3 regions of the Lysinibacillus sp. FW12 genome follow, and region 2 is predicted to be linked to each of the others. Evidence: riboswitches for the same ligand, from Rfam matches in the RefSeq annotation. Region 2 holds a riboswitch; each other region holds the start of a gene.
What was found. A riboswitch is a leader RNA that binds a small molecule or an ion and turns the genes downstream of it on or off. The one in region 2 is predicted to bind cobalamin.

Region 1: linked by a shared signal. The riboswitch ahead of SJW71_RS02595 (hypothetical protein) and the one ahead of cobT (nicotinate-nucleotide--dimethylbenzimidazole phosphoribosyltransferase) in region 2 are both predicted to bind cobalamin.
Region 3: linked by a shared signal. The riboswitch ahead of SJW71_RS09815 ((2Fe-2S) ferredoxin domain-containing protein) and the one ahead of cobT (nicotinate-nucleotide--dimethylbenzimidazole phosphoribosyltransferase) in region 2 are both predicted to bind cobalamin.

Annotation. Positions count from the first base shown of each region.
Region 1 is NZ_CP139094.1:483,301-493,963, reverse strand. It holds gene SJW71_RS02640 (methyl-accepting chemotaxis protein) at 1-84, opposite strand, end outside; gene SJW71_RS02635 (arsenic transporter) at 431-1,726, opposite strand; gene SJW71_RS02630 (YebC/PmpR family DNA-binding transcriptional regulator) at 1,792-2,511, opposite strand; gene SJW71_RS02625 (low molecular weight protein-tyrosine-phosphatase) at 2,713-3,174, opposite strand; gene SJW71_RS02620 (lysophospholipid acyltransferase family protein) at 3,235-3,837, opposite strand; gene SJW71_RS02615 (putative RNA methyltransferase) at 3,916-4,749, opposite strand; gene SJW71_RS02610 (MATE family efflux transporter) at 4,752-6,119, opposite strand; gene SJW71_RS02605 (tyrosine-protein phosphatase) at 6,258-7,025, opposite strand; gene SJW71_RS02600 (ABC transporter substrate-binding protein) at 7,161-8,111, opposite strand; gene SJW71_RS02595 (hypothetical protein) at 8,095-8,652, opposite strand; cobalamin riboswitch at 8,817-9,014, opposite strand; gene SJW71_RS02590 (hypothetical protein) at 9,108-9,662, opposite strand; gene ytvI (sporulation integral membrane protein YtvI) at 9,752-10,663, shown strand, end outside.
Region 2 is NZ_CP139094.1:3,492,377-3,503,039, reverse strand. It holds gene mutL (DNA mismatch repair endonuclease MutL) at 1-1,212, shown strand, start outside; gene glpK (glycerol kinase GlpK) at 1,187-2,680, shown strand; gene SJW71_RS18185 (glycerol-3-phosphate dehydrogenase/oxidase) at 2,700-4,346, shown strand; gene SJW71_RS18180 (alpha/beta fold hydrolase) at 4,350-5,267, shown strand; gene miaA (tRNA (adenosine(37)-N6)-dimethylallyltransferase MiaA) at 5,254-6,156, shown strand; gene hfq (RNA chaperone Hfq) at 6,275-6,505, shown strand; gene SJW71_RS18165 (rhodanese-like domain-containing protein) at 6,603-6,905, shown strand; gene SJW71_RS18160 (hypothetical protein) at 6,952-7,347, opposite strand; gene SJW71_RS18155 (DMT family transporter) at 7,606-8,460, shown strand; cobalamin riboswitch at 8,502-8,677, shown strand; gene cobT (nicotinate-nucleotide--dimethylbenzimidazole phosphoribosyltransferase) at 8,767-9,822, shown strand; gene SJW71_RS18145 (trimeric intracellular cation channel family protein) at 9,876-10,481, opposite strand.
Region 3 is NZ_CP139094.1:1,918,347-1,929,009, reverse strand. It holds gene SJW71_RS09825 (sirohydrochlorin chelatase) at 1-439, opposite strand, end outside; gene cobJ (precorrin-3B C(17)-methyltransferase) at 455-2,125, opposite strand; gene SJW71_RS09815 ((2Fe-2S) ferredoxin domain-containing protein) at 2,130-2,501, opposite strand; cobalamin riboswitch at 2,648-2,830, opposite strand; cobalamin riboswitch at 3,075-3,258, shown strand; gene SJW71_RS09810 (energy-coupling factor ABC transporter permease) at 3,403-4,149, shown strand; gene SJW71_RS09805 (energy-coupling factor ABC transporter substrate-binding protein) at 4,151-4,423, shown strand; gene cbiQ (cobalt ECF transporter T component CbiQ) at 4,429-5,202, shown strand; gene SJW71_RS09795 (energy-coupling factor ABC transporter ATP-binding protein) at 5,199-6,041, shown strand; gene SJW71_RS09790 (S8 family peptidase) at 6,134-9,634, shown strand; gene SJW71_RS09785 (GNAT family N-acetyltransferase) at 9,726-10,166, opposite strand; gene SJW71_RS09780 (glycosyltransferase family 4 protein) at 10,286-10,663, opposite strand, start outside.

The sequences.
Region 1 (10,663 bases), 1.6 Mb from region 2:
TATTCCAATAATCAAACTTGGAATAGTCAATAGTGCTAATGAAATAATAATTAGTTTCCCCTGTATCGAACGTAAAAATCTCATACTTTAGCCCCCCCTATTTTCTTCGTTCAAATATATTAATTTATATTATGTTATGGTTTGATAGTTTTCACAATGGGTAAACGACAAATTATTTTCTAATTTCCCTTAATCTGGTTTAATTCTACATTTAATATGCAAAATGACACATTGATGGTAGTACTGTTTAATTTATGTAACAAAATAAAAAACTATTTTTCTACAAGATCTACGCTCATAGAAAAATAGTTCAAATTAATCAATAGCTTGTATTTAAGAGCTCTTCAGTGCAGACATCCAAGCCTTTTTTATTTGCCTTATAACTTGTCCTTTTAAAGAAATCGAATTGTGCCCTATTTCAATAATAAAACTAAGATATGATACTTATCCAAATAACTAATCCGACTAAAGTAGCGAACAATGTTGGGATTGTAAGAATAATGCCGATTTTAAAATACTGCCCCCAGCTAATTTTAATGCCCTTTTGAGCCAATATATGAAGCCATAATAATGTCGCGAGTGAGCCAATCGGTGTCATTTTTGGTCCTAAATTGGTGCCAATGACATTTGCATAAATTAGACCTTCTTTCATCATACCTGTTGCGCTTGTTTCGGAAATAGCTAAAGCATCAATCATGACAGTGGGTAAATTGTTCATAACCGCTGATAAAATGGCTGCTACAAATCCCATAGTAATAGTGGCTACTATAAAGCCTTGCTGCACAGCTTGGTCTAGCAAACTTGCCAATAACCCCGTCATACCTACATTTTTCAAGCCATAGACAACCACATACATACCAATTGAGAAGAACACAATATTCCACGGGGCCCCTTTTATAACTCTCTTTGTATCAACAAACGTACTGCGTTGTGCTAAACATAAGAAAATTGCCGCAACACCGCATAAAATAAAGGATACAGGGATGTGCAAAACTTCACCAATCACGAACCCCACTAATAGAATAACAATCACATACCAAGCTATTGCAAATAGTTTCGGGTCTCGAATTGCCTGCTTAGGATGCTCAACTGCCTCCAGAGAATAATCTTGTGGAATGGATCGACGAAAAACAATGTACAGGACTACTATACTTGCTATTAAAGAAAAGAAGTTAGGTACAACCATATGAATAGCATAATCTATAAAGCCGATCTCAAAGAAATCAGCTGATACGATATTTGTTAAATTACTAATAACAAAGGGTAAAGATGTGGTATCTGCAATAAAACCACTTGCAATGATAAATGGAAAAATCATTTTTTCCGTTAAGTTCAGCTTTCTCACCATTGCTAAAACAATGGGCGTTAATATTAAAGCGGCACCATCATTAGCAAATAAAGCCGATACAATAGCTCCTAAACAGGCAATATAAACGAATAAACGAATCCCGCTCCCCTTAGCAAGCCGTGCCATATGCAGAGCTGCCCATTCGAAAAAACCAATTTCATCTAATATAAGCGAAATTAAAATAATACCGATAAATGAAAGCGTGGCATTCCAAACAATCCCAGTTACCTCTAATACATCTTGCCAGGTGACTACGCCAATTAATAGCGCAATAGCTGCTCCTATACAGGCTGACCAGCCAATTGATAGTTTACGCGGCTGTACAATAACGAAAAATAATGTAACTAAAAATAAAATAATCGCTAAAGTAGTCTGCATATTTTCCTCCCTAATTAAAAACCAGTAGCCTTATAGCTACTGGTTTACTCATTTAGATTAGCGGTTTATTCACCTAAATCTGCATTGTGGAAGACGTTTTGTACATCTTCTAAATCTTCTAAAGCATCTATTAGTTTTTCAAACTTTGCTACATCGTCACCAGTTAATGTTACTTCAGTTTGAGGTAGCATAGATAGTTCTGCTACTGTGAACTCTTCAACACCTGCAGCCTTTAATGCTTCTTGTGTAGCAAAGAATTGATCTGGCTCTGCATAAATAATAACTGCTTCATCTTCTTCTAGAATATCACGAGCATCAATATCTGCTTCCATTAAAATTTCTAGTACTTCATCAGCAGTTTTGCCCTCTAAACCAATTACTGCTGTTGAATCGAACATATAAGCTACAGAACCACTGACACCCATATTCCCATTATTTTTACCAAATGCTGCACGAACATCAGATGCTGTACGATTCACATTGTTTGTTAAAGCATCCACGATAATCATTGTGCCTGCTGGTCCAAAGCCTTCATAACGTAATTCGTCAAAGCTTTCATCACCGCCACCTTTTGCTTTATCGATGGCTTTTTCTATAATATGTTTTGGAACACTATATGTTTTAGCACGTTCAAGAACTACCTTAAGTGCACGGTTTGACTCTGGATCTGGTTCGCCTGATTTAGCTGCCACATAAATTTCTCGACCAAATTTGGCATAGATACGGCTTGTGCTTTGATCTTTAGACGCTTTCTTTTCTTTAATGTTATTCCACTTACGACCCATTGTTTCCACTCTCTTTCAAAAGATAATTTTATAAAAATAATAGATACACATTTGCATATCTGAAAATGGTAATTAAATACTTATCGTATCTTTACTCTGCAAATAATAACACAATGATGCTTACAAAGCTAGATATACCAATGTTTAAGCGAACTTTTTCTAAAGCAATAACTGTTAAAATTTGCGCTATTTAGTATTGCCTTACAACAACTCTTGTTTTATTTTTACGAGTAACGCCTGACATCCCTCACGTACTAAATCGTAGGTTTCTTGAAAATCTCCCGTATAGTAAGGATCAGGGACGTCCTTATGATGCTCTGTTAAATCTAAAAAACGAAATATCTTTGGTGAATGGGGATCACCTAACATCGTACGGATATTGCGAATATTACTTTCATCCATACCTATAATGTAAGCAAATTTTTCAACATCAGCTTGTTGCAATTGTCGACCACGCATTCCTGTAGTAGAAATGCCATACTCTTTAAGCTTATCTTGTGTACCACGATGAGGGGGCTCACCAACATGCCACGAACTCGTAGCAGCAGAATCCACTTCAATTTTATCATTCAAATGCTCTTTCTCTATTAAATCACGCATGACAGCTTCTGCCATTGGAGAGCGACAAATATTGCCTAAGCACACGAAAAGTACTCGAATCATTCTACTATCCTCCCACAATAAAACACTCAAAATCAAGTTGATTCTGAGTGCCACTTTATTTTATTTGACTGCAATTCGTTTCTGTAATTCTTCTGTTAAAGCAATCAGTTCATGTTCAAGGTGTTGTGTAAATTGTTCACGACCTTCTTTGCCTTTACCTGTTACATAGAATGGCTCACCATAAATTAAATAGCCTTTGCCACGCTTCATTACATCTCCAGCATTGCGTGCACCAACATAAGCAGCAGGAACAATTTGCACCTTTGCCAGCTGTGCAATTGTAATCGCTCCTTGTTTTAAATCAGAGCCTTCTGCATTTCGAGTTCCAGATGGGAAAATCCCCACGATTTTGCCTTCCTTCAATAACTGTGAAGGAATTTTAATCACGCTTGGACCAGGATTATCACGGTCTACCGGAAAGGCATTTAAACGCTCAATAAGCCATCCAAGGCCTTTCATTTCAAATAATTGCTTCTTTGCCATAAAATGAATTTCCCGTGGATACATGGCTACACCAAGGTTTAAAATATCAACATAGCCTGTATGTGTACAAGCTATAATAAACCCACCGTCTTTTGGTAAGTTTTCTTCTCCATATACACGAGCCTTTGAGCCCATTAATTTCAATATTACTTTGACAACATTTGCTGCTAATTTATACACTGTTACATTCCTACCTTATTCAATAGTTATTCCCATTGTAATCGAAAAGACCAGTATACTGCAATTGCCTGCGACCATCTAAACCTTCCCCACTAGTAGATCTACATCGATTGTAATTGCATTTAATATGAGGTCTTTATCCTCTTTTTTATGCCAGCCCATTGGTGTCATTTCTAATAACGCGGGCACAAGATTCTCATCAAGTGGTAGAGTATAGGTAACACGTTCTTTGGTAACCTCATGAAAGCTATCTTGAAAACGTGCAACAATCTGCTCGTTAGAATAGGTTTCTTTGCTTGAATCTGCATATAATTGAGCACGCAGTTCCTGTAAGTATCCGCTTTGTGGCACAACCTTTACAATACGGCCATCAGGCGCAAGAAGCCGTTTAAACTCCTCATAATTGGCAGGTGATAAAATATTTAAAATTGCATCAAAGCTTGCTTTCGCAAACGGACTTTTCGCCAAATCACCTACACACCAAATTTGTTGTGGATAATGACGAGCTGCAGCCATTATGCCTTCTTTTGCTATATCAATTCCTATACCTATCCCATACTTTTTGGCCTTCATAATTCGAGCTAAATGTGATCCTTCTCCACATCCAGTATCAAGCACTGTTTTTGCAGGCGCTACAATCTCACTGATTTTAGCTTCCACTACATCATAGATTCCGCTATCAATTACAGCCTTGCGGGATTCAAAAAGACTCTTACTATATTTAGAGGAGACGCTATTCGTTAGCATATTGACATAGCCTTGCTTGGCAATATCAAATGAATGGTTGGCAGAACAAACCAACCTCCCTTGCTCATAAACATACATCGATTGCTGACAAACCGGACAAGCAAAAAGATTAATCTGTTGATCCATTAATGCTGCCCCTATTGCACGTTTAGATAATGCACCCATTGCTATGCCTCCTTCTGTTCGTTAGGTGAAACGAGGGCAAATCGCTCCCATTTACGGCTCTTCCATCTAAAGTATACGATAATTGCCCGCAACCATTCATCTGCTGAAATGGCTAGCCAAATTCCAACCAAGCCCCAATCCAGTACAAAGACAAATAAATAACCCAATGGAAGACTCATGCAAACCATTGACAGAAATCCGATTTTCACAGGGAACCTCGCATCCCCTGAAGCACGTAACGAGTTAATGACAACAATATTCATCGTGCGGCCCGTCTCAAGTAAAATACTTAAAGCTAACACGGATGCTCCAATTGCTATAACGTTAGGGTTATCTGTAAAAACATGCATAAGCTGCTTGCGGAAAATCGTGACAAAAGCGACCATTATAATCGTAAAAACAAATGCCGCACGTACGCTAGTCCAAAGCTGATGATAAGCATCGTCCTTTTTCCCTGCACCTACATGACGACCAATAATGATTGCTGTTCCTGTACCAATAGCAATCGCAAATAAATAGGTAAACATTGAAATATTCATGGCGTATTGTCGTGCCGCTAATGTTTCTGCTCCTAAATATGTTGCATAATACAAGAAGATGATTTGACAAAACTGATAAAGAACCTGCTCAAATGCAGACGGTAGGCCAATGTTCAATATTTTTTTTACATATTCCTTAGAATACTCGAAATAATATTGAATCTTTATACGCACTTCCATGACCTGATATAACAACCAGAAAAATACGAGTACCGCTAAACCTCGACTAATAACAGAAGAAATAGCTGCACCTTTAACACCAAGCTCTGGAAAACCTAAATTCCCAAAAATAAGACCATAATTTAAAACCACGTGCAATATATTCATACCAAGTGATACGTACATTGTTTGCTTCGTCCAACCATGTACGCGGATAATTGCAGCTAAAGCATTGATAATAGCCTGAAGGAAAATAAAACTCCCGATGATTGCTAAATAGCTTTGCGCATAGTGGAGTACTTCTCCCTGTAAATTCATCATTGTCATTAAATGACCAGCAAAGAAGAAAAATAGAATACTCATCAAAAGCCCAACGGCCAAATTCATTGTAACAGCTAAAGCTGATATTTTTGCTGCTTCGAAGAACCGTCTTGAACCTAAGTATTGGGAAACTACAATGGATGCACCATTACCAACCACTTCAAGAATCAAGATAGCTATATGGATATATTGATTGGCTGCACCTACTCCTGATACAGCATTATCTGATAAAGCACTGAGCATAAAAGTATCAGCTAGTCCCATTAACATAAATAAAAATACTTCTAAGAAGATAGGCCACGTTAAATGGAATAGACTTAACTTATTTGTCTCTTTAATTGTGTCTGCCAATACTTTCACTTCTCCTATCTTTTTCTTGAAAATCTATTGTATCTTATCACAAATTTTCAGACTGTAAAGAGGTTTATGATAAGACAGCGCTTCCACACAAAAAATCCCCTTCACATAGCTTTGTGAAAGGGCTTTTCCTTACGTCAAACAGTAAGACTGTAATTGCTTACGTTTTTCAGCTGTTAGTCCAAATTCCTGTTCCATAAAGGCAGTCTTTGAGCCATAGAGATCATCCATAGCATCCAATGCTGCTTGTAAATAATCTTCACGAGCAGACATCAATGCATAAAATTGCTGTAATTCTTGTTCATTATACTGATGCTGAATAGCTTGAGCCATTTTTTCCACCATGGGTTGTAAGTGTATATTAGTGTCTAGGTAGTCTTCCATGATTGTTTCCTCTGGTACATCTAAAGCTAGTAAAATCAGGGCGCCTCCTATACCTGTTCTATCTTTTCCAACTGCACAATGGTGAACAAGACCTAAATTATCAGGATTTTGAATGGTTTTCATTAGCTCCTTAAATGAGGGATTATTAAAAGGCATTTGCGCATAAAAATTTCGGAACATTTCGGGGCTTACTACTTTATAAAAATCTTTACCACCAGCATTTGTGGGCATTTCAAAAGCATGATTACCCTTTGCTGGTATTTGAATATATCGAGCATGTGAGAACACGGGGTTAGGATTATGCTGTGCTTCCTTGTTGTCACGGTAATCAAAAATAGTTTTAATACCTAACATTTCAAATCGCTCTTTATCTGCTGATGTCATTTTACCAAGTGCTGCAGAGCGGTAGAATAAACCCTTCTTTACAATACGTCCATCCCTTGTCTTATATCCCCCCATATCTCGGAAATTATAGACTGCCTCAAACGGAATAACCTGTGTATCTAACTGTTCCATTCACTACCCTCCCTAAATTATTAAGCATTCTTACCTTTATTCTATAGAACAAATTAAATTAATTCCAATTTTCACGCTAGGTAATAACTAACCATATAAAAATGGCTAGCCGTTAGATCGGCTAGCCTTGAATTGTTATTTAAATAACTCTGGATACACAGCTTTAGCTACTAATTCTACTGCTTCTCCAATACGTGGACCAGGACGATTAGAGATATCAGTATCAAGAGACTGTACAGCTTTATCTTGAATAGCTTTCACAGTATTCCAACCATCACGTGTCAAAATTTCCCCTATAGGATCTTCTGTATAGTTTACTGTTGTTAATATAACCTCTGGATTTTTCGCAATAACCTCTTCCTCAGACACTTGCGCCCAATTGTCTAAATCAGCAAAGACATTCTTAACATTGGCTGCATTTAATATTTCTTGCTGGAAAGTTCCAGCGCCTGCCGTATAAATATCTGGCTTAGGACTAATCTCTAAATAAACATTTTTCGGTGCTTTTACTTCTTTCACCTTTGTTTGTACTTCAGTAATTTTCGCTTTAATCTGTTCGTTTAATTCATTTCCTTTATCTTCAACACCCATTACAGCAGCTAGTTGTTCAATATCCCCATAAACATCATCAAATGATGTGGCAGATTCAATAACAAAAACTTTCAGTCCCGCATCTTCTAATGGTTTCAATGCATCCTTAGAGCCAATTGTGTAAGCAATGACCACATCTGGCTTTAAGGCTATAATGCGTTCACTATCGAAATTCTGAGAATCAGATACTCGTTCGATTTTTTGTGCTGCTTCTGGATATGTGTCATACTCTGTTGCTCCTACGATTTTCTCACCAACACCTAGTGCAAATAAAATCTCCGTATTACTTGGTTGTAAGGAAACAATAGTTTTTGGTACTTCTTTAAATTCTACTTCTACACCACGATCATCTGTTACTTTGTAGGTTGTTTGTTCAGTTTGTTGCGTATCCTGTGAAGCCTCTTTATTTTTTGTATCTTCTGAGGTACCACAACCTGCTAAAACTAATATTAGTACTAGCACTGATAGCCATTGGAAATTAAATACTTTCTTCATTCTTACTCTCCCTTTTCTTTTTCATTGGATAGGATTTACTAATAAACGGTATTTCAGCTATACCTGCTTGGTGATTCATATAGACTGCCATGACAAAGCATACATTTGCTAACAAGCCTAAGTAGTCGAAAAGGATAGCTGGTACCTCTCGTTCCTCTGAAACCTTATGTAATGTACGATATGATTTTTTGGCTTCACTGCGGCAAAGATGTAAAGCAGCAGCAGCCTCTGTGCCCTGAGGTAAAACAAAACTTTGTATTTCTTCCTTCACATGACGAACATAAAAGTCATAGCGTTCGCTTAACCAAGAAAGATCTTCTTCTGTTACTGCTAGCTTTCCTCGGACTGAACCATTGACATGGTAAGCCATAGGTAACATAATCAGCAAATCATCTGCGACAACTTGTACATCCTCCTTTTTTACTGCAGCTAATGCAACCCCTAGATGTGTTGTGAGACTATCTGTTCGAATCTCATAATCAACCGTTGAAGCCTTCTCACGCATAAACGGATAACAAGAATAACGTGCATCCTTTTTCACTTGATGTACCCCCTTCCCATTTTGATAAATTCTTACATGAACGATAGCATAAAAAAACGCCGCTCCTTTAAGCAAAGGAACGACGAAAATAACATAATGATTGCCAATTACTATGACATTACCTATGTAATTTGCCGTATATCCTCCTAGCTTCCGAAGAGTTGTTATACGTTCAAATAAAGGTCGGTCTCCTGGCTTGTACAATTCATTAATGAATTTTAATGAGCTATAAAGAACCTTCCCATCTCCTTGGAGACAGTGGTATATCTTTATAATGGCTGTACTTACAGTTGCGGAAACAGCTTCGGTTTTTCACCGAATTCCCGATTATGCTAGTTAGCACCTTTATTCTGCAAGAATATTTCATTTGTAAAGCAGTTTACCATATATTAATAGGAAAAAACAGTTGTACTCCAAATAGAAACTTTACATCTGTACAAAAAAACACCATCTCGCTACTTTGAACGGATGGCTGCCTTATATTTCTTTTTGTGTTTAACTTCGTGCTCTTCATCAATTAAGCGGTGTGCAATAGCTATTAATTTAGAGTCATTCGTTTGATCATAAAGCTTTTTAAAAGAAATAATAATATCATAGCGAATAAGAGAGGGATGCTTTTCATCCAAACATGTTTGAAATCTCTTAGCTAGATACGAGACAACTAAGTCTCTTTGTACTTGACCTGCTAATCCAATTTTCCAAATAGCTTGTAACGCGTTCCTCGCCGTGGCAAATCGCTCATCATACGTCACAGCCCAAATTTTCAAAAAATCCTCCAATACCCTTTCTTCTGGATCACTTTTTGCGGCTAAGGCACATAAAATTTGTGCAGCACGTGCACGAGCATGTCCATCTTTGTATGTAAGTGCTTGTACAAGCTGTTCCCATACTGCATATGTCCAATCTACGGGCTCCTGCATAATTTTCATTAGTTCCTCGTAAGATTCATATTGAATATCGTGGTCACGCTCTGTTAGATTACTAAAAAGTTGCAAAATCTCTTTTTCCATAATTTATCCCTACCTTTATTGATTCAGAACGTAATAAAATTTGATTTATGGTACACTTAACTTAATTTTTTCGCAAAGAAGGTGAGTTTATGAATAAATTTAATGCTAGGAAATTGATTTTTCGAGTAATTGTGATTCTATCCTTACTTGTAGCTGCCTATTTTATTATCCCTGTGTCCATGCCTTTACTATTTGCAGGTATAAGTGCATTTTTCTTAGAACCAATCGTCATGTTCTTTAAAAGGCGATGGAAGATGTCACGGAAAATAGCAGTTGCTTTTATATACATAGTGAGTGTTATGGTTATATCTATTATTTGCTATCTGTCCATTACACAAATCATGTCGCAAATAATTTTACTATCTAAGCAAGCTCCCTATTATATTTCCAAGCTATCAGATATGTGGCTCCATATGCAAGAAAATATCTCTAAATATACAGAAGACTTTCCACCAGAAGTAAGTGCTTCACTTCAAAAAACCACAATGGATTTCATAAAAAAAGTTGAAGAATTCTTTTTAAGCTTTTTTAATTATAGCAAAGTTTCAGCCTTCTTTTCAGAAATTCCAAGCCTATTTATCAGTCTTCTCGTTTATATGATTGCTCTATTCCTATTTATGCTTGATTTGCCTAAATTAAAGCAAATCACTTATAAATATTTAAAGCCCAACACTGCAAAGAAAATAAAGATTATCCTTAATCGTCTAAAGGATGCAACTTTCGGTTATATGAAGGCACACTTATTTGTAAGCTTTATTATTGGAGGCGTCACACTTATTGGACTTCTATTAATCCAGCCCAAATATGCCATAACAATGACGATTATTATTTGGTTAATAGATATTGTCCCTTTCCTAGGCTCTATCATTATTTTAGCTCCATGGGGACTTTATCATTTACTGATGGGTAACACAGCTATTGCTGTAAAATTATTCATCTTAGCTGCTATTTTACTTATTATTCGTCGAGTAGTCGAGCCTAAATTAATGGGAGACCATATC
Region 2 (10,663 bases):
TTTGTAACCTTGCCAGAGGTAACACGTGCATCTAAAAATTATATGTCCTTATTTGTTAATGGTCGCTGGGTTAAGCATTATTTAGTACAAAAAGCAATTGTAGATGCTTACCATACGTATTTACCTATCGAGCGTTTTCCAATCGTTGTCCTCTATATTGAAGGTGATCCATATTTAACAGATGTCAATGTGCATCCTGCGAAGCATCAGATTCGTTTAAGTAAAGAGCCAGAGCTTTTGAAATTAATAGAAGAAACCATTCGAGAAAAAATTCGCAGTGTTATTCGCGTTCCACAAATGGAGAAGAAGGAAAAAAGCGTCAAACCTGTGACGGAGCAATTAAATATTTGGAAACCTGCGCCCAAGATAGATGTTGAGAAGATGAATGCAATCGTAGAAAAACTGTACGATGTACAAACTATTCAAGAAAATAATCAACAGTCAGTTGAGCCAGAGCCTATTCCTGATGTTGTGGGGGATAAGGATAATTGGCAGCCAGCCCCTCAAATAGAGACTAATGAGGTTGAAGAGGTAAGCATTGTAGAACAACAAGAAGTATTAGAGGATGAGCCAACGAAAGAACCGTTTCCCGAACTGGAAGTAGTAGGACAAATCCATGGCACATACATTGTTGCACAAATGGAGGATGGTTTTTATTTAATTGATCAGCATGCTGCACAAGAACGGATTAAATATGAGTTTTTCCGCGAAAAGGTTGGTCAGGTCAATCCACATGAACGTCAGGCATTACTGCTCCCACTAACATTCCACTATGCTGCCGATGAGGCACTTATTTTACGAGAACATAAGCAAGAGTTAGAAGCTGTAGGTGTATTTTTAGAGGAATTTGGACAGTCATCTTTTGTTGTCCGTGAGCACCCAAGTTGGTTCCCACAGGGGGAGGAACAGGAAATCATCGAGGATTTAATTGAACAAGTGCTGACAACGAAAAAGGCTGATGTCAAAAAGTTACGTGAAGCAGCAGCCATCATGATGAGCTGTAAAAAATCGATTAAAGCCAATCATTTTCTAACAAAAGAACAAATGGAAACATTGCTGCGAGATTTACGCAATGCAGATAATCCATTTACATGCCCACATGGACGTCCAGTGCTTATTCACTTTACATCGTATGAAGTGGAAAAAAATGTTCAAACGGGTAATGTAGTAAGAAGGGGGAATAGGAATGGGCGAATTTATTTTAGCGATTGATCAAGGAACGACAAGTTCAAGAGCCATTTTATTTAATAAAAAGGGTGAAATTGTTCATGTAGCACAAAAAGAATTTCAACAAATTTTCCCGAAGGCTGGGTGGGTAGAGCATAATGCAAATGAGATTTGGGGTTCTATCTTATCTGTTATCGCCGCTGTATTAACTGAAAGTGGACATGAAGCAAGTGAAGTCCATGCAATTGGCATTACCAATCAGCGGGAAACAACGGTTGTCTGGGATAAACAATCAGGTCAGCCAATTTACAACGCTATTGTCTGGCAATCACGCCAAACACAGGATATTGTGAATACGTTAAAAGAACAAGGACATGAAGAAGTATTTCAGCAAAAAACAGGATTACGTTTAGATGCTTATTTTTCAGCCACAAAAATAAAATGGATTTTAGACAATGTGGAGGGTGCACGTGAACTCGCTGACAATGGAGACTTGCTATTTGGAACGATTGATTCTTGGATTGTTTGGCGATTATCAAAGGGAAAGGCCCATATTACGGATTATTCAAATGCAGCACGAACAATGCTTTATAATATTCATAAATTGCAATGGGATGAGGAACTTTGCAAGCTGTTAGATATCCCTATGTCCATGCTCCCTGAAGTGAAAAATTCATCAGAAATTTACACAGAAACTGCTCCAAGTATTTTCTTTGGTGAAAAAATTCCAATTGCTGGTATTGCGGGTGATCAACAGGCAGCTCTATTTGGGCAAACTTGTTTTACCAAAGGAATGGCCAAAAACACGTACGGCACAGGCTGTTTTATGTTAGTAAATACGGGACAGCAGGCGGTAACATCTGAGAATGGATTATTGACAACCATTGCATGGGGAATAGATGGGAAAGTGACTTACGCATTAGAGGGTAGTGTTTTTGTAGCTGGGTCAGCTATCCAATGGCTACGGGATGGACTACGAATGATACGCACCGCCGAAGATTCTGAAACCTATGCTACAAAAGTAGATGATACGGACGGTGTCTACGTTGTACCCGCCTTTGTGGGACTAGGTACTCCTTATTGGGATACAGATGCTCGTGGTGCCATTTTTGGCTTAACACGAGGAACGTCTAAAGAACATTTTATCAGGGCAACACTTGAATCACTAGCTTATCAAACGAAGGATGTACTAGATGCGATGGAGGAAGCGGCTGGCACACCAATTGAAGTGCTGCGTGTAGATGGTGGGGCCGTCAAAAATCAATTTTTAATGCAGTTCCAAAGTGATATTTTACAGCTCCATGTAGAGCTAGCAAAGCTCAATGAATCAACAGCACTAGGCGCGGCCTATTTAGCAGGGCTTGCTACTAGCTTCTGGCCAAACCAAGAGGCTTTATCGGCATTATGGATGAGTGGTCAAACCTACCAACCACAAATGGATGAAGAACAAGCCACAGCTCTTTACACAGGCTGGCAAAAGGCTGTAGAAGCTACACGAATTTTTAAATCATAGCTATTGGGGGAAAAAAAGTATGTTTTCATATGAGCATCGTCCAAAAATTTTATATTATCTTGAGCACTATAGCTTTGACGTATTAGTCATTGGTGGAGGGATAACAGGTGCAGGTATTGCATTAGATGCTGCATCGAGAGGACTTTCAGTTGCATTAATAGAAATGCAGGATTTTTCAGCCGGTACCTCTAGCCGTTCAACAAAACTTATTCACGGCGGTTTACGTTATTTAAAGCAATTTGATGTGGGTGTCGTAGCAGAAGTGGGACGTGAGCGTGAGATTGTGTATGATAATGCGGTTCATGTAACAACGCCTGAAAAAATGCTCCTACCTTTATATAAAAAGGGCTCGCTCGGTCCTTTGACAACATCTCTAGCATTAAAGGTATATGACAGATTAGCAGGTGTAAAAAAACATGAACGAAGAACGATGTTAAACGCTCAAGAAACACTAGCATTAGAGCCATTACTCAATCAAGATGGACTTGTTGGTGGCGGCTATTATGTTGAATATCGAACGGATGATGCGCGTCTGACGATTGAGGTATTAAAGAAGGCTGCTGAATATGGTGCATTGTGTCTTAATTATGCAGAAATGAAGGAATTTATTTACGAAAAGAAAAAGCTTGTTGGCATTAAGGTGGAGGATCATTTAACGGGGAGAATACTCGATGTTCATGCTGCACAAATTGTCAATGCTACAGGGCCTTGGGTAGATGAAGTGCGACAAAAAGATAAAGTAGCTGATAACAAGCAATTACGATTAACAAAGGGTGTTCATATTGTCCTAAAACAAAAGGACTTTCCACTGAAGCAAGCTGTTTATTTTGATATTGCCGATGGGCGTATGGCCTTTGCCATTCCACGAGATGGCAAAACCTATGTAGGGACAACTGATACTGTCTTTGAAGGTGATCCTGTACATCCTATTGCAACCCAGCAAGATGTGGATTATTTAATTGATGCAGCTAAACGTGTTTTTCCAACAGCTACAATTACTAGAGAAACAATTGAATCCACTTGGGCAGGAGTACGGCCACTAATTTATGAAAAAGGAAAGGACCCTTCTGAAATTTCAAGAAAAGATGAAATTTGGACGGCACCAAGTGGTTTAATGACGATTGCAGGTGGAAAACTCACAGGTTATCGTCAAATGGCAGAGACAATTGTAGATAAAATTGTTAAGGTTCGTCGTTATAAGCATGCGAGTGAATGTTTAACTCGTGAGCTATCACTCTCGGGTGCAAAGGGAATCAACGCTATTAATTTCCCTGACTATATAGCCTATAAAGCACGAGAAGGTGTCCAATATGGCTTGAATTATGATGAAGCCAAACAGCTTGTACAAAAGTATGGTACGAATGTTGATGCGTTATTTGATCGTGTGAAATATTTACATGAACATGGCAGTACAATGCCTTTAGCCTTACATGCCATGCTATTGTATGGCATTGAAGCAGAAATGGTCTATACACCGAGCGACTTCTTTATTCGTCGTACTGGCTTGTTATACTTTGATATTGAAGCAGTGAAGCTCTATAAGCAACAAGTGGTTCAAGTAATGCAACAACACTTGAATTATACGGAAGAACAAAAAAATACTTATATAGCTGAATTAGATCAAGCTATCATGGATGCGACAAATTTTGTAAATGAAGGGGAGTAAGGGATGGAGCGTTATATTCAAATGTCGGATGATCAATTTGTCTTCACGCGAACATTGGAGCCATCAACGCCATGCATTGGTCATATACACATTTTGCATGGTATGGCAGAGCACAGTGGTCGTTATGTAACATTTGCCAAAACACTCAATGCATTTGGCTATGCTGTAACGATGCACGATCATCGTGGACATGGTGAAACGGCCGCTTATAATGGCACATTAGGCTTCTTTGCTGAAGAAAACGGCTTTGAACGGGTTGTAAAAGATGCCCATGAAGTGATAATGCAATTACATGCACCGTTTGCAGATGTCCCATTCATTCTATTTGGTCACAGTATGGGTTCATTCATTACACGGCGTTATATTCAACTATACGGAGAGCAAGTTGATAAAGTAATTCTTTGTGGTACCGGAAATGTTACAGCTTTGCATGCAGTGGGAAATATTGTCGCTAAAGCATTAGCGAAGGGACTTGGTAAAGAGTCGGAAAGTAATTTGTTAAATCAGCTGAGCTTTGGTAGCTTTAATAAACAGTTTCCGAATCCAAAAACTGCCTATGACTGGCTATGCTCAGTACAGCAAGAAGTCCAAAAGTATATTGATGATCCCTATTGTGGCTTTATTCCGACCAATCAATTTTTCGTTGATTTAACGACGGGCTTAACAACACTAAATCGTAAAAAAGAATTAGCGAAGGTAAGACAAGATCTTCCTATCCTCTTGATTAGTGGTAGTAAGGATCCCGTAGGTGAACAGGGGCTAGGGGTTTACGCAGTTGCTGAACAATTAACTGCGGTAGGTGTAAAAGATGTAACGGTTTATTTATTTGAGGATAAGCGGCATGAAATTTTAAATGAAGACAATCAAGAAGAAGTCTTTCAAGTTATATTACGGTGGTTAAAAAAATATGATACAAACTAGATTACAGCAGGCAGAGGTCGTAGCTATTGTGGGACCAACTGCTTCTGGGAAAACAGCTTTAAGTATTGAACTTGCAAAAAAATATAATGGTGAAATCATAAATGGTGACTCCATGCAAGTTTATAAAGGACTGGATATAGGGACTGCTAAAATTACGGAAGAAGAGATGGAGGGTATCCCACATCACCTACTAAGCTTTTTAGAGCCGACAGAATCTTTTTCAGTGGCAGATTATCAAAAACTAGTGCGAGCCAAAATTGCAGAAATCCAATCTCGACATAAGTTACCCATTATAGTAGGTGGCTCGGGCTTATATGTACAAGCTGTCTTATATGATTTTCAATTTACTGATGAAAAAGTCGATGAGGCTGCACGTAAAGCCTATTATGATGAATTAGCAAAGCTTGGTCCAGAGGCAATGCACGATAAGTTAAAACAACTAGACCCTCAAACGGCTGAAACGATTCATCCAAACAATACTCGACGTGTGATTAGGGCATTGGAAATGTTAGAATTAAGCGGTGTATCCAAAGCTGCAGAAGCACAAAATCGAGGTGAAGTGCCTCTATACAAGCATGTCATTTTAGGGCTAGGTCAAAATATGTCACGTGAAGTGCTGTATGACCGCATTAACCATCGTGTTGATTTGATGATGGAAAAAGGTCTTTTAGAAGAGGTTAAAGGATTATGGCAGCAAAATATTCGAGGTGTTCAGTCCATACAAGCGATTGGTTATAAGGAACTATATGATTATTTGGATGGCAAATGTTCCCTTGAGGAAGCGATAGACAGTTTAAAACAAAATTCTCGCCGCTATGCAAAAAGACAGCTTACCTATTTCCGCAATAAAATGGATGTCTATTTTATGACGACAGATGAGCAATTATAAAAGTTGACATATTTTCTTGCTAATTAAAGAAATATTTCTAAAAATTACTAATTGATAAATTGGTAGAACGTGCTACTATAGGAATGAAGAGGTAGAAAGTTAGTAGGGAGGCTATTTGATGAAATCAATCAACTTGCAAGATACGTTTTTGAACCAACTACGTAAAAACAGTGTTTTTGTAACTGTATTTCTGTTAAATGGATTTCAGTTAAAAGGGACTGTGAAATCATATGATAATTTTACAGTTTTATTATTAGATGCTGAAAATAAACAGCACCTAATCTACAAGCACGCCATTTCTACATTCGTTCCAGCTAAACAAATAGATTTTTTAGAGACAGAAGCATAAAAAGATAGTATTAAACAGTTAGTGTTCTCCACACTGGCTGTTTTTTTTTCTTCAGGCTATAATGATAGAGGAAATTGATATTTGGAGGACGAGTTTTATGAAATCGATGGAAACAACGCAATTATTAGATCTATTGGATGCCAATGAAGACCTATATATTATTGACGTTCGAGAAGACGAAGAAGTAGCGCATGGCATGATTCCTGGCGCTCAGCATATTGCCCTTGGGACAATCCCAGAGCGTTTAGATGAATTAGATGTAGAAAAGCCGTATATTGTTGTATGTAAGGCTGGTGCTCGTTCTGCGAATGCTTGCGCCTATTTAGAAGCTCAAGGATTTGATGTAACAAATCTTGAAGGCGGCATGCTTGCATATGATGGAGAACTAGAATTTAAATAATGTGATACGTAAAAAGAAAGAGTGCCTACTCTTTCTTTTTTTAGGTCTATTCTTTTAATGAATTCATAATGTAACCAAAGTTTTCTGCAAAATTGTTATAAAGATTCACATTTTTTTGTCCTTTAATCTTTGCAGCATAACTGGCAAAGTTCAAACCAGCCCCGTAAACTTGTAGTGCACCATTCGCAAGATCCCCCTTTTGGAGAAGCTCAATACCATCCTTTAAAAAATTGTCACTTTCATCAAAGTGACACTCCGTAATGTATTTATGTCCGCTATGAAATAATTTTAAATTTTTTATAATTGTATGTGCTGTTTCTTCGCTAATAGATGCGTCGATGTCCATTAATAACTGATTAATTGGTTTTACGAGCTGGGCATACGGGCTATCATGAGTTTCACATGTTTCAGCAATGGCGTTTCTTAATTCTTTTGCATTCATCGTATCTTCTCCTTTTTCATCATTTAGATTATTGAATAATTTACCTCATTTTTTCAAAGACAAACTCTCCTGAATTTTCAGAAATATGTTATGATAACATGTAATGAAGGAGGGATTTTGTATGTTTCGATCAATAGCACCCCCAACAATGTCTTTACAGTAGAATCTACTGTTTAGGCATCCGATAACTGATTGCTCATTCTTATTAGATTCTACTGTATAGGCTCAAACTATATGCGTAGAAAGTAGGAATTTTTAATGAGCGGGAAATTAGCATTTGTATTATCTATGGTTATTTTTGGTGCTGTCGGTGTTTTTGCAAGGTATATTCCTTTAGCTTCTAGTGAGATTGCCTTTTGGATGAGTGGCATTGGTGCTTGTTTTTTACTAGTAATTTTTATTTATAAAAAGGAAAGCTTTGCAAGAAGCGCTATTGTCCTGAATAAATGGCCGTTATTAATTTCAAGTGTTGCTTTATGTGGAAATTGGATATTTTTATTTCAGGCGTATAAGGAAACGACCATTGCTAATGCTGCCCTAAGTTATTATTTTGCACCCGTATTGGTCATCTGTTTATCGCCTATTATTTTAAAAGAAAAGCTAGTTGCAAGAAAAATAGTATATGTTGTTGTAGCACTTATCGGTCTTTTTTTGATAGTGCAAAGTCAGAACGCAGAAAATAGTGGACACTTAATTGGTATTGTCTATGGTCTGATTGCGGCATGCTTTTACACCCTACTAACATTTACAAATAAAAATATTCGCGGGTTAAAGGAACCACATAATACGATTATCCAACTCTGTTTAGCTGCATTTTTCCTCAGCCTCTATATTGTAGGAACGACGGGTTTTCAGGTGATGCAAATAAATTTTGCTTCTATTCTATTACTCATCGTATTGGGCATTGTCCATGCAGGTATAGGATTTTATTTATTCTTTTTAGGCATGTCACAGCTAAAAGGTCAAAGTATAGCTATTCTTAGCTATATTGATCCACTGACATCATTAGTGATCTCCACGATGATTATTGGAGAAAAAATGACGCTGCTACAACTAATAGGAGCCATTCTCCTATTAGGCTCCACATTACAAAGTGAAATTGAAAAAGTGTAAAAGGGTTTGACAGGAAGAATAAGCTGTCGTAGATTTAAAGTAATTTAATAAAAGCATTAGGTGCCCAAAGGGGAGAATAGGGAATAAAGTGAAAATCTTTAGCGGACCCGCCACTGTATAAGGGAGTTCTATAGTAAATACCACTAGCGCGTTGCTGGGAAGGTGCTATGGAATGCTGAACTTGAGCCAGGAGACCTGCCTATTTGCTTTAAAAGGTATGGATGATGGAAAAGTCTGTAGTTTATTTGTTGTGACGATAAACTACAGGCTTTTTCTTTTTGTCTTAAAAGGAAAGGAGAAATTATCATGCAATTACTACAAAACACGTTACAAAACATCCAAGGTGCTGACATGAAAACGAGGGAGCAAGCAAGAAAGCGTATAGATGCTCTCTGTAAGCCCCCTGGTAGTTTAGGAAAACTAGAGTCCATTGCTGTGCAGCTTTCTGGGATAACTGGACAATTATATCCGCTCGTTGATAAAAAGGTCATTATTATCTGTGCTGCTGATCACGGTGTTTGTGAAGAAGGTGTAACCACGAATCCACAAGATGTTACGGTCTTTCAAACATTAAATTTCCCTCAAGGTGGTACAGGTGTTTGCGCGATTGCAAACATTACCAATGCCAAGGTGGTCACAGTAGATGTAGGGGTGAAAGAAGAGATTCCACACGGTGCAGGTGTCATCATCAATAAAATTAAGTACGGTACAGACAATATGGCAAAAGGACCTGCCATGTCTAAAGAGGAAGCCATTCAAGCAATTGAAGTAGGAATTCATGTGGCGACAGAGGAAATAGCAAAAGGGGCTAATGTACTTGGCACAGGTGAAATGGGCATTGGTAATACAACACCTAGTGCTGCTATTTTAGCTGTATTGACTGGATGTGATCCAATTGAAGTAACAGGGTTTGGGGCAGGTGTAGGCAATGGTGGCATTGCTCATAAAGCAGCGGTTATTAAAAAAGCTATTGAGGTCAATCAACCAGACCCTCAAGACGGTTTAGATGTATTAGCTAAAGTCGGGGGCTTAGAGATAGGGGCCATGACTGGTATCATACTAGGGGCAGCTGTCCATCGTAAGCCGGTTGTGATTGATGGTTTTATTTCAACTATTGCCGCACTTATCGCATATAAGCTTGAACCGAAAGTAAAAGATTATATTATCCCTTCCCATGCTTCAGAGGAACCGGGTGCTAAAATTGCCGCAGCGTTACTCGGCATTGAACCAATGCTACATATGAACATGCGCTTAGGAGAAGGCTCTGGTGCCGCCTTAGCTTTTCCCATTTTAGATGCAGCCTGCTCCATGATGAACAATATGGTGACGTTAGAGGAAGCGATGCAACTATTAGCTAAATAAAAAAGGAATAAGCCTGTATAGTTGCAATACTATTTGGGCTTATTCCCCATTCATTATGCTCGATTTAGCTTACGTAAAGGCAAACGCCATTTCATCATATAGGAAAGAATGCGTAACACTGTGATGATGGCGAATAAAATATAAAGGAAGATGTCTCCTGTAAACACTTCAAATCCAATAATTAGCCCTGCAAGTGCAGCCCAAACACCATACACCTCATCTCGTAGAACTAATGGTTTACGTCTAGCCAATAAATCACGCACAATGCCGCCACCCGAACCAGTTAAGACAGCAGCTACTATCACAGCACTAATAGGCATATCTAGTTTAACGGCATACAACGCACCTTGAATTGCAAATGCTGATAAGCCAATCGCATCTGTGAAGTTACCCCAACGATGCCAATGCTGAATCAAATGATGAGGGAAAATAAAAAATATAGTAATCGCTGCTAACGCAATTTGAAACATCATATCCTGCCCCCATAAGGTCGTGACAGGTAGTCCGATAAGTAAATTTCGAATAGCCCCCCCGCCAAAAGCAGTTACAATTCCGAGTATATAGACACCGAATAAATCGTATTCTTCTTCCATGGCAATAATTGCCCCAGAAATAGCAAAGGCAATTGTTCCGATAATACTAAAAACCTCCCAAGCCATTCCTTTCACCCCTTCTATTAATAAATAAACTTCTTTTTATGTTAAAAGACTTTTCTTGTAACAAAATCTATGGATTTATGAGCCAAATTCAGTCATTAAACACGCTTCTTGAAACAAGTCCGCACATTAGCTTAGCGTAAAATGCGCTTAGAAACAATAGGCAAGTTTTGCAGGTACACATA
Region 3 (10,663 bases), 1.6 Mb from region 2:
CATTTGCAGATGGATCACTGCCACCTCGTGCAATTAATAAAATTGCTGTATCTTGCTCTTCCTGTTCCGCATTAAAACCAATTTCAGCGAGACGATCTTGTAATATCGCAAAGATTTCTTCATGAATTCCAATTGTTTGACCGTACGTGAAAGTAATATTCGGGTAATGCTCACGCGCATGCTCGATCTCTGCTGGAATATGTAGCTTCGAATGACCAGCATGCAGTAAAATGATCGGTATTACATGAACCTCTGTCGCGCCCTTCTTCACGCAGTTCGTAATACCCTCTTCAATATTTGGTGAAGCAAATTCAAGGAAACAAGTTTCCACTAAAAACTTTTCATCAATACGAGGCTTCATTTGCTCGATAAATGTACGTACCTCATCATTCCCTGCTGCTAAACGGCTCCCATGGCCGACAAATAAAATCGCTTTCATCTCTTTTCTCCTTACCTAGTCGCCGCACGGAGCTGGCTCTACTTTTATTTTGGAAGACATATCTTGATACGTATAATGCAGTATCTTTTTCACACGTTTAAAGTATTTAAACAAGCGTTCATTTGGATGAGCATTTGCTTTATATTCTTCAATAATGTCTGTAATAAGTGGGAGTAGCTGTTCAGGCTCCAACCCTTCTACAACTGGCTGCGCTGCATGAGCCGTACGACCGACTGGCTTTGCTCCAATAAAAACATCAAATTTACTTTTACGATAGACGATGCCAATATCATCAAATACAGCTCGATAACAGGCCATACCACAGCCATTGAAGCCAATATTTAATGTTTTAGGTAAGGACATGCCGCCTAGTTTTTCTTGTATTTCTTCCGCATATGGAATGGAATCAGCCTTTTCACCGTAGCAAAAATCACAAGCCTTCAATGACAGGACATCCCCAATAGGCGCTAATAAAAAGCCTACTTCCTGTAATTTCTCTGTAATGCGTTCAGGCTCTGTCGTCGGAATTTTTAAGTGGATTTGATGGTCTGGCGTATATTCCATCGTGCCCTCTTCTCCAACCACCTCTGCTAATGTCATCATTTGCTGTGGTGTGAAAAACTTATTGGCTACCCCTGGACTTACTGCTAGCTCAAAAATAGATTCTATTTTTTGCTGCACAAGCTTCGGCGGCGTGACCTTAATTGCACTTGTTCCTTTCACCATGGCGAGTGCCGCTGTTGCCATTTCAAGCGCTGTTTTTTTCGGCCGAGGCGTAGCCGCTACACTGGGTTTATTAAATCGGCCAGCATTAGGGTCTGCTGCAAAGTCATCACGTGCAGTCCCTGTCTCTTGGTTCATTGCCCACGGCTCATTTTCTTCACGTAAACGCTGATGTGGTCGTAATGGCTGTTTTTCTTCCCCAAGTGTATATTTACGCTGGTAGCCACGTGGCGTAATCATTTTATTATCATAGAAAAATGTTGATGAATTCCCGATAATCACGGTTGTCAGCATACCAATATCATGTTCGAGCATTTCTGCTAATGTTGTCATCGTCACTTCCTGACGTTCTCTATAGGCACTTTTTACAAGTCCTACTGGTGTGTCTGGCGAGCGATATTCTAAGAGAATTCGTTGTGCTTCTACAATTTGTCTTGTTCTCCTACCACTTTTAGGATTGTATAAAGCAATAACAAAATCAGCCATTGCAGCAGCCTCGACACGCTTTGCAATTAAATTCCATGGTGTTAGGTGATCACTCAGACTAATGGTACAAGCATCATGCATAATCGGAGCCCCTAGTAAACTAGCACATGAATTGATTGCTGAAATACCAGGAACTATTTCTACTTCAATGCCTGTAGCTTCTGTCCAGCCTAATTCGATTAACACTTCGTACACTAATCCCGCCATACCATAGACGCCAGCATCCCCACTCGAAATTACGGAGACGATGCTGCCTGATTCTGCTTGACGAACAGCCTCTTGAGCACGTGATACCTCTTCTGTCATTCCGGTACTGACAATAGACTTTGCACTGACTAAATCTTGAATAAGCTCTACATAGGTTTTATAGCCTATGATCATATCACTTTGTTGTAAAGCCTCTACTGCTCGTGTCGTAATATGCTTAAAATCTCCAGGTCCAAAGCCCACTACGAAAATTTTCCCTTTTTGCGCCATGCTGTTACCCCTCTTTCACCTTTTCGATCCCTTTAATGGCTGTCGTTTGTGCTGTACGCTGTAATGTACCTTCCCGAAGTGTAAAGACATGTTCGTTGTATAATGATTCATGATGTAAATCTTGTACGAGTATTCTTGCATGCTCTGTTGATGGCACTCGATACCAATTTCCTTGTGGATAGGCGATGACTACACAAGCATCCTTGCATCGTCCATTACAGCGCGTTCTTGTCGTATGTATTTCCTGATCGAGTGCTTGTCGCTGTATTTCATCTCGAATGGCTAAGGTAATTTCCTCAGCATCCTTTCTCATGCAGCTACTGCCATTGCAAATAAAGAGATGTGTTTTCATCCCCTCTAAATTCCATGTTGTCATCTTCTGTCTCCCCTCATTTGCTTTCTGGAAAAAGAAAAAACCCTCACTCTTAACGAAGAGTAAAGGTTTTGTAGAAGCCAAATAAAAACGAATAGAATAAAATACAGGTACTCGCTCTCGCTTCAACTTCTCCCTCCGAAAAGTTTGCATGCACAATCAAATAAGCAGGTTTCCTGACTTAAGCTTCATTTTACTATCGCACCTTCCCAAGTTTTCACCAGTGGTACCTGCGAATTCATCAGCTATTACAGTAGCGGGGGCTGTATTGGATTTTCACCAATTTCCCTATTATCTCGAGCTATTCGAGCACTTATTGACGTTTTATATGAAATTTATTATCTTCTTCAATTGTTTAGAAAACTGTCTCTATCATATCTTATTATTTTAAAATTTCAATATTTCTTTAAAAATTTATGACAAATTTATCAATTTTGCTCGAATCTTATTCTTTAAAAAACTAAGTTCTCCTTACTTCTATCTAAATTTTCTATATGGATATGCAATTAAAAATTTTTATATAAAAAAATCTAGCACAATTATGGAAATTTATGTTACACTTTGTCGTGAAATCTCACAACTTTATGTTTTTTCGGTGTAAAATGCTTGCCATTTTACTTAAAAGGGAAGCCGGTTTGAATCCGGCGCGGTCCCGCCACTGTAATAGGGAGCTTTATAGATAATGTCACTGTCCAATGATGGGAAGACCTATAAAGTGTTGAACTAGAGCCAGGAGACCTGCCGAAAAAAAGGTGATCGTTTCAACCTACGAGGATAGGTGTGCGGCTTAGCAGATGAGAATGATTTGCTTTTTTTAGCTATGCACTTTTCCAGCAGCGGAGAAGTGCTTTTTTATTTTACGCACGCTACATTCTTAAAAAACTAATCGTTAGGAGGAAAGCTTTTGACATTTTCATGGTGGAAACTTAGTTATTTTTTATTGGCCTTGTTAATCGTGCCAAACCGGGCCTTTGCTATGCATATCATGGAAGGCTTTTTACCCATTGAATGGGCCATTTTTTGGTGGGTCATCACGACTCCCTTTATTATTCTAGGATTGCGTTCCATTCGAAAAACAATGGAAGAAAACCCTGAAACAAAAATGCTCTTAGGGCTTTCAGGAGCCTTTGCTTTTGTGCTATCGGCCTTAAAGATCCCCTCTGTTACCGGGAGCTGCTCCCACCCAACTGGCGTTGGACTTGGAACAGTTTTATTTGGACCTTTAGCAATGAGTGTCATTGGGACGATTGTGTTATTATTCCAATCATTACTATTAGCGCATGGTGGTATCACTACTTTAGGAGCCAATGCCTTTTCTATGGCTATTGTCGGTCCGTTTATTGCTTACTTTGTTTTTAAAGGGGCTCAACAAATAGGGTTGTCATTTTCACTTGCCGTTTTCTTTGCCGCTATGCTTGGTGACTTAGGTACATATATTGTGACTTCTGTCCAACTAGCACTAGCCTTCCCTTCAGAGGTTGGAGGTTTTATGGCATCCTTTACAAAGTTCGCAGGAATTTTTGCCTTAACACAAATTCCGTTAGCCGTTAGTGAAGGAATTTTAACAGTCATTGTGATGAATTTCTTGAAAAAATACAATGTCAGCGAATTAAAAACTTTACGTGTTTTCTCTACAAAGGAGGCACATTAAAATGAAACGTAATGTATTGCTATTAGTGATTGTAGTGCTGTTAGCCATCATCCCACTGTTCATCCAAAAAGGAGCAGAATTTGGTGGTGCTGATGGAGAAGCAGAAGCTGCTATTGGAGAAATCGATGCAGAATATGAACCGTGGTTCGACAGCTTATGGGAGCCGCCAAGTGGTGAAATCGAAAGCTTATTATTCGTCCTACAAGCCGCTATTGGTGCTGGTTTTATTGGCTACTTCATTGGCTATATGCGCGGCAAACATAAAGAAGGTTAACCAACATGTTGCTCATTGATAAATATGCCTACCTCAATAAGCTAGCGTTCGTTCATCCACTTGAAAAAATGATCTTTTCACTTGGACTACTTCTAGTAACGCTTATCATGAAAGATGAAGGTCTTTCACTCATTACATTTTTTGTAATGAGTGCTTTTATCATTATAGGTGCGAAAATCCCGCTTAAATACTATATTAAATTACTATTACTACCAGCTTTTTTCTTGCTGACGAGTCTCGTATCCATTTTACTAGCTATTACACCTTCAACCACTGTCTTACCTGCGCATGTTTGGTCTTTCACGTGGATGGCTTGGACAATATTCATCGGGAAAGCAAGTGTCCTAACTGCGCAACACTTGTTCTTTATCGTTCTTGGCAGTATTAGCTGTTTATATTTTTTAATTTTGACCACATCCGTACAAGGAATTTGTTTTGTGCTACGACAATGGCGACTTCCCTCACTCCTAGTCGAGCTAGTAGAATTAACCTATCATTTTATCTTTATTTTTTTAGAGAGCATGCAAAAAATTCATCTAGCCCAGCAGGCCAGGCTTGGCTACCATTCACCTATGCAGTGGCTACGCTCTATATCTATGCTTATTGCGGCACTATTTGTTGAAATGTTTCAGCGTAGTCGAGAGCTCAACAATGCCATGCAGTCACGGGGTGGTGAAAGCGTTTATTGGCAAGAGACGAGCTCTTATAGCAAGAAAAACTGGCTAGGCATGGCCGTTATTTTTCTAGTGCTCATCGTTTATGGAGGATACTTCTCATGAAAAACTGTTATTTTGAACTAAATCAGCTGTCCTATGCCTATGCTGATGGAACGAAGGCTCTGACAGACATTACCTTACACATACCTAAAGGAAAAAAAATCGCCATCCTAGGTCATAATGGTGCTGGAAAATCGACTTTATTTCAGCATCTGAACGGCATCTTGAAGCCAACTGCTGGAACGATATTATTTGAAGGAAATAAGCTTCAATACAATCGAAAGGCATTAAAGGCACTTCGCCAGCAAGTCGGCATCGTTTTTCAAGATGCGGATCATCAACTTTTTTCAGGCACTGTCAAGCAAGATATCGCATTTGGACCGCTGAACCTTGGTTGGTCTACTGCAAAAGTTGAAGAAAAAATAGCATGGGCTGTTGCACAGACAGAAGTGGGAAATTTACTCGATAAACCGATTCATTTTTTAAGTGTAGGTCAAAAAAAGCGTGTGGCAATGGCAGGTGTGTTAGCGATGGAGCCCTCTGTCCTCCTGTTAGATGAACCAACAGCTGGTCTTGATAATTATTATTCTTCAAAAGTTTTACAAACTTTAGCTAAATTAGCAGACGGTAAAAGAACGATTTTACTGGCTACTCATGATCTCTCTCTTGCTTATGAATGGGCGGATCAAATTATTGTTATGGAGGGTGGATCAATTATTTATAATGGCGATCCTATCACCTTGTTTTATGATGAAGAATTGCTAACACAAGCTCATCTAGAACGACCATGGGTTTTAGAAATGGTCTTAGCATTACAAAAAAAGAAATTAGTGCAGGAAAGCATCCATATGCCCCGCTCTAAAAAAGATATAGAAAAATTAATTGACCAAATTGAATGCTAGAGAAAAATTTTCCTCAATTACGAAACTTTACTAATCTTTATTCGTATATGTATAGTCGAGACTAAATTTACAACCCCAAGGAGAGATAACAATTGAAAAGTTGGTTTAACAAATCTGTCGCAGTTGTAGCATCCGCTGCACTAATGGTTCCTACCGCTTCTGCCTTTGCTGAGACACCACAACATACAGCAAAAAATGTGCTGGCAAACAGTTCGAAACAAATAGAAAAGAATGAAGAAAAATGGATGAGCAAGGATACAATTGTTATCAAGCATTCAGGTCTTGATAAAAATGTACATAAAAAAATTGGCTCTAAAGTCATCCGCTCTATTCCTTCTTTAGGTTACGATGTAGTTCAACTGAACAAAGGGGTAACAATCGAAAAGGCCGTTTCATACTACTTAAAGCAAAACGGGATTAAAAGTGTATCCCCTAGCTATGTATATCATTCTTTCACTAAAGACATAGATCCAAAAAAACAAGAGATGTATCATTTAAGTCTACTGCAAATGGATCAAGCACTCCAATTAGCTGGCGATCATGATGTAAAAGTTGCTGTCATTGATTCTGGTGTCGATTTTAAACACCCCGATCTCAAATCTCAAGTACTCCCACCCTATAATGCAGCAGCACCTGCAAATGCTACTTATCCAGGCGACCATGGAACACATGTGGCGGGAATTATCGCCGCAGCAAAAGATAATGGTATTGGTGGACACGGGATTAATCCAAAAGCAAAGCTACTGCCAATTGATGTATTCAATGGCAAAGAGGGCGCAAATGATTTCATTATTGCACAGGGCATTCTCTATGCCATTGAGCAAGGTGCCGATGTCATTAATATGAGTCTAGGGGGCTATGGGGAATCTCCACTGATGAAGGAAGCTGTTCAGAAAGCCATTGATAGTGGAATAACAGTTGTGGCTGCTGCTGGAAATGAATCAACAGATGATTACTCCTTCCCCGCTTCATTCGAAGGTGTCATTAGTGTTGGTTCGACGAATGATCGCAACAAGCTATCAAGTTATTCAAATTACGGACCGTCCGTTGATGTTGTGGCACCTGGTGAGGAAATATATAGTACGGTTCATGATGGGAAAAAAGGTTCTTCCTTTGTCAAATTTAGTGGCACATCTATGGCATCGCCAGTCGTGGCAGGTATTGTCTCCCTTCTTAAATCAAAATATCCAAATTTAAAGCCGCATGAAATAGAAGCCATTCTGGAAATGACAGCACAAGATTTGGGCGAGAAGGGTTATGATCTTACGTATGGTCATGGGCTTGTAGATCCTGTAAAAGCATTACAGTTTGATTTAAATAAACTGCCTAAGCATTATTCAGAGACTAAGGAAAATCAGCTTAAAAATGCCAAAGTACTAGCTAAAAATAAGTTGAACACGGAACAAGGTGTATTTGAGCAACAGGACGAGATAAAATGGTACAAGGTTGAATTAGACCAGGATGAATATGCTCAGCTTACATTAAAAGGTGCTGATAAATATGATTATGCCTTTGACCTATATTTCTACCCAAATAGCGGGATTGGTGATGTAGAACCGATCAATGTGAATGATGTTCGTGTAGGTAAAAAAGAAGGATATTTATTTAAAGCAGATCAAAAAGGCACACTATTAGTTGGTGTTAAAGATCATAATGGCAGCTATAGCTTAAAAGGTAAATCTACTTATGTCTTTACAGCACAAACGACGAAGGACCTGCCAATCGATACATTGGATAAGTCTGCAATGGAGCCCATTAAAAAGTTCCCATATAGTACAGCAGGCAAAAACTATACCCTTCTGTCAAAAGATCAACAGCAAGATCAAGATTATTTCACGTTTTCTGTAAAAAAACCTACGACGTTAAAATTTGATCTTACTGGGATTCCAGGTGTTACCGCTTCTATGGAGCTTTATCTAAAAGATGACCTTTCTCCAATACCACCACAAGAAGCCGGCAAAGCTGAAAATGAGGAAGTTGAAGAAGAGGAAGCTTATCCAATACAATCTGCTTATGGTGCAGCGAAAGGTGAAGCAGTCAGCATGATAATCGATGCTGTTCCAGATCAAGAATACGTATTAAGTGTATCTAATGAGAGTAATAGTGAGTTTTCAATGGAGATGTTCTTTAGTGGTGGCATTGAAAAAGAGGAAACGATCAGTGAATCTATGATTCCTTACACATTAAAAGGTGAAGTGGTGACCCTTCCTCCTGACGAGGATGGACTACCTTTAGATGAAGCCATGTTAGAAGAAAACGTCCCAGAGGAACAAGTACCTATTTCACCAAGTAACATAAAAAAACGCAATGAAATGGATAGCCTGATGAGTATGTTAATGACACCTATGACGTCGGGCAATCTTGAAAATGTTGATCAAATTCTGAAACAGGCGATACGCTTTGATATCGGCGAAGATCAAAAAGCTTATTTCCAAACTGAATATGATGAAGATTTCTTCACATTTAAAGCGAAGGAAGACGCTCTCTTTAGTTTTAGCTTTAACAAAGGTACAAACCAAATGCCTACGGGTACAGTGTTTGAATATGACGAGGAAGCAAAGGAATTAATTCCGGTTTCTTCCTTAACAAATGATCTCGGCATTTTAGCACTACTACTTGGTTCAGCCGGTAATGAAAATGAAGCAAAGGTCATTCCATTAAAAAAGGACAAAACATATGTAGTAGCTGTTGTTAATGCTGGTGAACGTTCTGCTGATCCTTACACATTGAAAACTAGTAAAATAGGTGAAATTCCAGCAGATTATAATCCGGAAAATAATGAGGAAGCAAAAGCCCTCAAAATTCAACCGGGTACTACTTACAAAGATCATCTCATTTATTCAGATGATGTAGATTACTACTACTATAAGCAAGAAGGCAATGATGAAGTGATGAGCCTGCTTCTTTCTTCGGTTCCGTTTACAAATGAACAATTAGCGCAACTACCAAATGAACTGCAAAAAGACTTGAAATTTGCAGGAGCGATTATCGAGGATACGAACGGTAATATGAAAATTGATCCGAAGGAAATGGAAACTGAAGTTCCATTTGGACTTGGTGACAACATACTTGAAATGCTCCTTGGAATGATGGGAACAACTGATGTCAACACATCCTTTACGGCTAAAAAAGATCGAGGCTATTTTATCCTTGTTAACAGCATGGGTCTTGGTCAAGTGTCCGCTCAACCGTATACATTAACGCTGTTTGACCATAAGCGAGCAGACGAAGATGCCGATTCTAAATTAGTGAATGGAATCCCAACCAAACCATCTGCTCTTACGAAAAAAGAGGATCGATGGATCGCAAGTCAGTATTTAAATGCAGGTATCCCATTTGGTGATAAGGATTATTTTGAATGGAACAATGACCAAAAGCGCGACGTGACATTCTCTCTTCAAACAGAAAAATCACTAGATGGCGTCATCCGAGTGATCGATGCAAATGGAAAAACAGTCAAAACGCTAGATCTTTATGGGGCAGGAGATGCTGAGGTAGGTACAGTAGAACTAGATGCTGGTAAATACTATATTGAAGTCAGTGAATATTATGGTCAGGCAAGTACCCTACCTTATACGCTAGAAATTAAATAACCAACCTAATTTCCCCTAGATTATGATAGATCTAGGGGATTTTTAGCACAAAAAAGCATCCGTCCGTAGACAGGATGCTTGCTCGTTTATTTTACATAAAATATTTCACATAATTACAGTATTCATCTTGCTTCATGTGAAGTTTTTCATAAAGTTTACGCGCATTTACATTATCGGCTGCTGTTTGTAGCGTAACATAGCGAGCATCTTGTTGCTCACAATATTGAAATACCTGTTCCATCAATGCCTTGCCCACCCCTAGGCCTCTAGCATCTTCGGTTACATAAATATCATTGAGAATAAAGGCGCGTTGTAAAGCGACAGAGGAAAATGTTGGATATAATTGTGTAAATCCAATCACCCTACCATCTTCCTGCGCTACAAAAACAACAGACTCTTTTAAAGCCAATCGTAATTGTAAAAATGCCTTGGCACTACTTATATCTGAATCAATCCCATAAAATTGGCGATATTCATCAAATAATTTTGCTAAGTCTTCTAGTTCGTTCATTGTTGCTTGTAGTATTTCCATTCCTGTCTCCCCTTGTGTCTACCCATGATTGTCTAACCTATATTTCTAGAATCTATTATATAGGAAATAATGGTATAAAGAAAAGAATACTCCACTATTTAGAGAAAGAATATTTACGTTTATTCATCCAAATATACAGCAACCTTCTTCACAAGTTGCTGCCAGTTTAGTTCCTTTCGTGCAAATGCTTGCAATTCTACACAAGTATTTGCTAGCAATGCTTCCTGCTTCGTGACTTGCTGGAATGTCCGGCCAATACTTTCCCAGTCATGTGTCGGATGTATGGTGCCAAAACGTTGTTGCTGGGTTATATCATCAGCACCATCCACATCAGTTGTCACAATATAACAACCATTTTTAGCTGCTTCTACAAAAACATGTGCATAGCATTCAACTAGAGACGTTAAACAAAAGATTTTAGCCTTACGGTATTCCTCCTCTAATTTCACCCTATCATAAATGGGCCCTATGATAGTCACTTGCTTCGCAAGTGGATG